2 regions of the Georgenia sp. AZ-5 genome follow, and region 2 is predicted to be linked to the other one. Evidence: riboswitches for the same ligand, from Rfam matches in the RefSeq annotation. Region 2 holds a riboswitch; the other holds the start of a gene.
What was found. A riboswitch is a leader RNA that binds a small molecule or an ion and turns the genes downstream of it on or off. The one in region 2 is predicted to bind S-adenosylmethionine.
Positions count from the first base shown of each region.

Region 1 (3,391 bases), 2.8 Mb from region 2:
ACGACCTCGCGCAGGTGCGCGTGCGCCGCCGGCGCTAGGGCTGCCCAGGTACGCCGAGGCCAGGCTGCGGCGGGTGCGACGGCCGTGCTGCCGGGGCCGAACGTGTCAGGGCAGGCGCGTGTGCGGGCCCACCTGGTGGTAGGCGCGGTCGGCGTAGACCAGGGGGTCCGGGCGGCGGCCGTGCTCCGCGAGCTCGGCGCGGACGGTGACCAGGAGGCTGTCCCCGACGGGTACCCGCTGCTCGACGCGCCCGCGCACCCAGGCGGTGGTGCCCTCGAGCACGGGCTCGCCCGTCGGCAGCGGCAGCCAGTCCCGGACGGCGAACCTGTCGATGCCGCTGGTGGCGAACCGGGCGGCGGTCTCGCGCTGGTCCTCGGCGAGGAAGTTGACCACGACGGCGGCCACGGCTTCGATGGCGGGCCGCGCCGAGGACGTGGCGGCCACGGAGAACGCCAGCACGGGCGGGCCGCGGACACCGAGATGACGGACGTCGCGGTGAAGCCCACGGGGCCGTCGGGGCAGCGCAGGGTGATGACGGCGACCCCCGCGGGGTGGTGGCGGAAGACGCCCTTGAAGTCGGCGGCGCTGATGCCTCCGGGCCCCGTCACCGGCTCGGGGGCATGCTGCCCGGCGGCGGGTCCCAGGGTGCGCCGCGCGGCGCCGGGCCCCAGGGCGCGCTCACGCCGGGCGAGGGCGGACGTCTGCGCGCTCATGGGGCCTCCTGGGTAGGGCGGGGCAAGCACGGTCGGCTCGACGGGGCCGACGCTAGGTGGGCCCCCGCGGGTGCGGCCTGCGCCGTCGGGGCCCGTCTCGCCACCAGAGACGGAGCCTGGCGGATCCTGGACCGCTCTCACATCGCGAGAACCCGGCCGGCCAGACCGCATCCGCCGACGCCGCGCAGGGACGCTTCCACCGATCGCCCGCCGTCCGTTGCGTGAGACGCGCCGCCCGGATGGTTGACGCCTCACGCGCGTGCCCCATAACGTCAGCCCCAGGTTTGGAGTACCAGTGCGCACCGACGGTGCGCTAAGCCCCGGCTTGCTGGTCGGCAACCCCCCACGTGCGGGGGGTGCCCCGGGTGACAACCTGGTCCCGTCACGTGGCGGGGCAACGACGACGCACCGCCAAGGTGCATGGCACGAAGGAAAACGCGCGACATGAACACGCACACGGGCCCCGGGCAGAACGCTTTCTCGCCTCGCCGCTCCATGTGCATGTCCATGTGCTGCCGAATGTCCGCCTGAGGACGTTCCCCGCGATGCCCCGGCGCGATCCGCGCTGACGCATCACCCCTGACCTTCCCCCCGCCCCGCCCGGGTGACACGGCGCGGCGCGGGACCAGGCGGTCGGGCATTCCTTCCTGCTTCCCGCGCGCAGCGCGCGACGACACCCTTGGACGTGCATCCCCATGACTGTCTCCTTCCTTCCGGACCGCTCCACCCGCCCCACGTCCACCGGCGCTCTCCTCGGTCTCGACCTCACCGGCCTGGGCGTGACCTGCGAGTCGCAGGTGCCCTCCGCCGACCTGCCCGTGGAGAAGGCCGACCTCGCCCGCCTGGCCTCCTACACGCGGGCCGCGCACCTGGGCGGCGTCAGCTTCGTCTCCCTGGGCGAGCAGTTCCGGCTGCGCAGCGACCTGCGGCTGCGCCCCGACGCGTGGCTCGACCCGGTCGTCGCAGCCCGGCGTATCGGCCCGCACGCCGCCGCCGGCCTGGTTGCCGCCGTCCCCCAGGACGCCGACCTCGTCGCCGTCGTCGGCCAGCTCAAGGACATCCCGCAGGCCGCGGGTTCCTGGGCCGGCCTCGAGCTGTCCCACCGCGGCGACGGCGACCGGTTCGCCCGCTCCCTCGAGGCCCTGGGGCGCTCCTTCGCCACGGCCCGCACCCGTGGCCCCCGCCCGCGCGTGGTGGTCCCCGTCGCCGCCGAGGCCGAGATCGAGGCCGCCGGTGCCTTCGCGGACGTCGTCCGCATCCGCGAGCAGGACCTGGAGTGGGCGCGCGAGCTGCGCTACGCGGTGCGCTCCGCGGCACGCGCCGCCGGGCGCCAGGACGTGCGCGTCCTCGTCGACCTGCGCACCGTGATCTCCGCCGACCGAGCCGCGGCCCGGGAGCGGGCCGCGCTGATCGCCGACATCGACGGGCCGGGCGCCTCGTGGGCCGGCGCGCTGGAGGCGGTCGGCACGGTCGACGACGTCGCGGGGACCATCGACCGCTGGGTCACCGCGGGCGCGGCCGACGGCTTCGTCGTCCTGCCCGGGTCGGTCCCGGCCGACGTCGCGGCACTCCTCAAGGGTCTGCTGCCGGAGCTGCGCCGGCGTGGGATCGTCGCCGAGCGTCCGGCCGAGGCAGCCGCCACGCGCACGCCGGCGCCCGCGACCGCCCGCGGTGCCGCCGGGCGCGCCGCCCGGACGGCGCCGGCCGCCCGACCCGAGGTCGTGGCCGTCGCCGGCTAGCGGGGCGGACCGCACGCTGACGCAGGGTGGGGTGTGCGCCCGCACGCTGGCGCAGGGTGGGGTGTGCGCCCGCACGCTGGCGCAGGGTGGGTGTGCGCCCGCACGCTGGCGCAAGGGGCGGGGCGCGCGCAGACGGCGTCCGCAGCCGAGGCCGTCGGCCCGCGGCCCGGGTGCCGGGTGCGCCCGGGGGTGCCAGCCTGGGTCGCATGACACGGTTCGGCTACACCCTGATGACCGAGCAGAGCGGCCCGAAGGAGCTCGTGCACTACGCCGTCGAGGCGGAGCGGCGGGGGTTCGACTTCGAGGTCTCCTCCGACCACTTCTTCCCGTGGCTGAAGGAGATGGGGCACTCGCCCTACGCCTGGTCGGTGCTGGGGGCCGTCGCCCACGCCACCGAGCGGGTGGAGCTGATGACCTACGTGACATGCCCGACGATGCGGTACCACCCGGCCGTCGTCGCCCAGAAGGCCGCCACGCTGGGGCTGCTCAGCGACGGGCGGTTCCTGCTCGGGCTCGGCGCGGGGGAGAACCTGAACGAGCACGTGGCCGGTCACCGCTGGCCCGCGGTCGGGGAGCGCCACGACATGCTCGAGGAGGCGCTCGTCATCATCCGCGACCTTCTGGACGGGCACGACCTGACGTTCGAGGGCGACCACTTCCGCGTCGACTCCGCACGGCTGTGGGACCTGCCCGAGTCCCGGGTGGAGATCGGCGTGGCCGTCTCCGGGCCGCAGTCCGTCTCCCGCTTCGCCCCCCTGGCCGACCACCTCGTCGCCACCCAGCCGCAGCGCAAGACCCTCGAGCGGTGGGCGGCGGCGCGCTCGGACGCCGGGCTGACCGCCTCGCGCGCCATCGGGCAGATCCCGATCTGCTGGGACACCGACGCCGACGCGGCCGTCCAGCGGGCGCACCGCCTGTTCCGCTGGTTCGGCGGCGGCT
Region 1 covers NZ_JBINOU010000001.1:3,230,171-3,233,561, reverse strand. Annotated here, with positions in the region: gene proB (glutamate 5-kinase) at 1-38, shown strand, start outside; gene ACF0H8_RS15185 (flavin reductase family protein) at 106-459, opposite strand; SAM riboswitch class IV at 995-1,120, shown strand; gene ACF0H8_RS15180 (hypothetical protein) at 1,409-2,452, shown strand; gene ACF0H8_RS15175 (TIGR03557 family F420-dependent LLM class oxidoreductase) at 2,659-3,391, shown strand, end outside.
Region 1: it holds a riboswitch for S-adenosylmethionine, as region 2 does, so the genes downstream of both, ACF0H8_RS15180 (hypothetical protein) here and ACF0H8_RS02090 (hypothetical protein) in region 2, are expected to answer to the same signal.

Region 2 (3,391 bases):
GGTCGAGCAGCGCGGCGCCCACCGGGCCCCGGAAGGACCTCAGGCGCCGTGCCGCCTCGGCGGCCTCGGCGTCGGGGCGGAGCGGGTCGGGGCCGAGCCGCCCGACCAGCGCGGACCGGTCGCCGAGGGTGAGGAGCTCGCACCGGCTCGGGGCGATCAGGTCCCAGGCGACGTCGGGGGTGGCCAGCCGGAGGCGGACCTGGCGCAGCGGCGCCCCGGTCACCGGCGAGAAGCGCAGCCACTTGCCCCGCATGCCCAGGTGCACGTGCACCGTCCGCCCCGCGGCCGTGTCGATGAGGAGGTGCTTGCCGACGGCGTCGACGTCCTCGACCCTCGCCCCGTCCACCGCGTCGGCGGGGAACCTGCCCTGCGGCGACGCCGCCCGGACCCTGTGCCCGACCAGCTCGGCCAGGGACCGCGCGAGACGGTGGATGGTGTGGCCCTCGGGCATTCGGCCTCCTCAGCCCCGTGCCGGCAGCGCGGCCGCGCGGACCGGCCCCGGCGGCGAGAACTCCGACGGTACGGCCTGGGCGGTCGGCCGGCACCCCGGACGGCCCGTGCCGAACCCCGCACCCTTGGACGGCGCCCGGAGAGCGCACCCGGCATGCCGCCGAGGGCTGCCCCGCGCATGCTGGGGGCGTGGAGCAGATCGCCGAGTCGCTGTACTCGTGGGCGTCCATCCTCGACGAGCAGACCCTCCAGCAGGCCCTCCGGGCGTCCACCATGCCGTTCATCTACCCGCACATGGCGCTGATGAGCGACGCGCACCTGGGCAAGGGCGCCACGGTGGGGTCGGTGATCCCCACCCGCGGCGCGGTCATGCCGGCCGCGGTGGGCGTCGACGTGGGGTGCGGGATGGTCGCCGTGCGGACCCAGTTCACCGAGCGCGACGTCCGCGCCCGTGGCCGCCTCAGCGCGCTGCGCGCGGGGATCGAGCGGGCCGTGCCGCTCAGCCCCGGGAAGTACAACGCCCGGGTCCGCGGCACCGCCGAGCGGTACGTCGACGAGCTGTCCGCGCTCGCCCGGGCAACCGGCGTCGCGCCCGGCACGTTCGCCGGCAACTGGCAGCTCCAGCTGGGCTCGCTGGGCGGGGGGAACCACTTCATCGAGATCTCGGCCGACGAGGACGGCCACGTGTGGGCGTTCCTCCACTCCGGCAGCCGCGGCGTCGGCAACCGCATGGCCTCGCACTTCATCACCGCGGCGCAGACCCTGTCGCGGCGCCGTGGTGTGCACCTGCCCGACCGCGACCTCGCCTACTTCCAGGAGTCGGACCCCGAGTTCCACGACTACATGGCGCACCTGCACTGGGCCCAGGAGTTCGCCCGGCTCTCCCGCGAGGCGATGATGGACCGCACCCTCGACGAGCTGGGCCGGTTCATGGGCGTGGCCCCGGAGCGGCTGGCGCGGGTCAACGCTCACCACAACTACACGGCCGTCGAGGAGCACTTCGGCGAGCGCGTGCTCGTCTCACGCAAGGGCGCCATCGACGCCCACGAGGGCGTCCCCGGTCTCATCCCCGGGTCCATGGGCACGGCCAGCTTCGTCGTGACCGGGAAGGGCAACGAGATGTCGTTGTGCTCAGCCCCGCACGGCGCCGGCCGGGTCTACTCCCGCAACGCGGCGCGCCGGGCCTTCACCCGGGAGGACCTGCGCCGCCGCATGGCGGGGATCGAGTACCGGGACCTGGACGCGTTCGTCGACGAGATCCCCGACGCCTACAAGGACATCGGCACGGTCATGGCCGACGCCGCCGACCTGGTCTCGGTCGACCACGTGCTGCACCAGCTCGTCAACGTCAAGGGACAGTGACCTGCGCGGCGGCGCGGCCCAGCACCTGCACGCAGAGAACCGCCCGGCCGGACTGAAGCGCGTGGTAGCGCTCGTGGATCCGCACCGGGCTGCCGGCGGGGGCGGCGACGGCGAAGCCGTGGTGGTTCCACACGGTCACCCGGCCGCCGGCCAAGTAGTGCACGACCGCGGTGCCGCGCGGCCCGAGCTCGCCGACGATCCCGTCGCGCCATCCGTCCGGCGTCAGCCGCAGGTACTTCGCTTGGATCATGTGGACGAGGTGCCGGGGCCGGTAGCTGCGGCAGGGGCCGTCGGCCGGGGTGCAGGGCGCGGGGAAGGGGAACGTGCTCACGTGGGCTCCTCGGGTGCTGCCGCTCTTCCCGGGCCGGCGGCACGGGCGGGTCTTCCTCCGGGGGCACCGTGCGCGTCGCGCGGTTGCCGGACCAGCTCGCCGGAGGGCGTGGCGCTGGTCCTCTTGACCGGTTCCCACGGTAGCGGACGGCTCCGACACGCCCACCCTGACGGGCGGTGCGCCGTGGCTCGTGAGGAGCCTGAAAATCGTCTGCGGTTTCACGTCGGAATCCGTAGACGCTGAGGCAGCGGATGGACGATGGTGGTGCCCCGGCCGGGGCCGCGGCCGGCTGCAGCGCGTGCGGGAGGAGCACCGAATGTCCGACCTGTCCATCCTCAACGACGACATGCACGACGCGTTCGACCCAGTCCTGGACGAGACCCTCACGGACCCGGTCACGGGGATGGAGGTTGTCGTGGACGGGTTCGACGGCCCGGCCACCATCCTGCTGCTCGTGCCCCACGAGTTCGACCACCCCTACGCGGAGGACGTCGAGGACGTGGACGAGGAGCTGAAGAGGGTGCGCGGCGGCGAGGAGCTGTGGGGTCCGCTCGTGCCCGCGGCGCAGGCCGTGCTCGAGGGTGACGAGCTGGGGGTGGCGGAGGACCTGGACGCCGACGACGTCGACGAGGAGATGCTCGCCCCGGCCGTCGACGACGACTTCGAGGAGTTCGACCTCGACGACGAGGACGAGGACGAGGAGGAGGACGCGAGGCGCTGAGCTCGCTCTCGGGCCGCGCCCCGACGGCGAGCGGCGGACGCTTCTGCCCCGAGCGGCGGCACCGGCTCTGTGGCATGGATTACGGACGGTACGGCCCTCGTACCCCGATCCCCCTCCTGGAGCCTCCGTGACGCAGCAGCCCGAGCACGACCACGCCACCCCGCCCTATCCCGTGGGCGGACGGCGGCAGGGCCAGCCCGCGCAGCCGCTGGCCTCGGCCAAGACGAACACCATGGCGATCGTCGGCCTGATCTGTGCCTTCCGCGCCTGGCCGCTCGGGATCATCTTCTCCGCCATCGGGTTGCGGCAGGTCAAACAGCGCGGCGAGGCGGCCGGGGGCTGGCGCTGGCCGGCCTCATCGTCTCCATCGTCGCCGGCGTGATCAGCATCCTGGTGTTCGTCTTCGTGGTGATGGCCGGGATGCAGGTCGCCGAGGAGGTCGAGGCCGAGCAGGCCGCCGCGCAGGAGCTTCTCGACGACACCCTCGCCGAGGATGAGATCACGGCCGCTCCGGAGCTCGAGTCCGA
Region 2 covers NZ_JBINOU010000001.1:433,681-437,071, forward strand. Annotated here, with positions in the region: gene ACF0H8_RS02080 (Fpg/Nei family DNA glycosylase) at 1-451, opposite strand, end outside; gene ACF0H8_RS02085 (RtcB family protein) at 640-1,812, shown strand; gene ACF0H8_RS02090 (hypothetical protein) at 1,799-2,143, opposite strand; SAM riboswitch class IV at 2,160-2,272, opposite strand; gene ACF0H8_RS02095 (hypothetical protein) at 2,460-2,864, shown strand; gene ACF0H8_RS02100 (hypothetical protein) at 2,992-3,246, shown strand; gene ACF0H8_RS02105 (hypothetical protein) at 3,243-3,391, shown strand, end outside.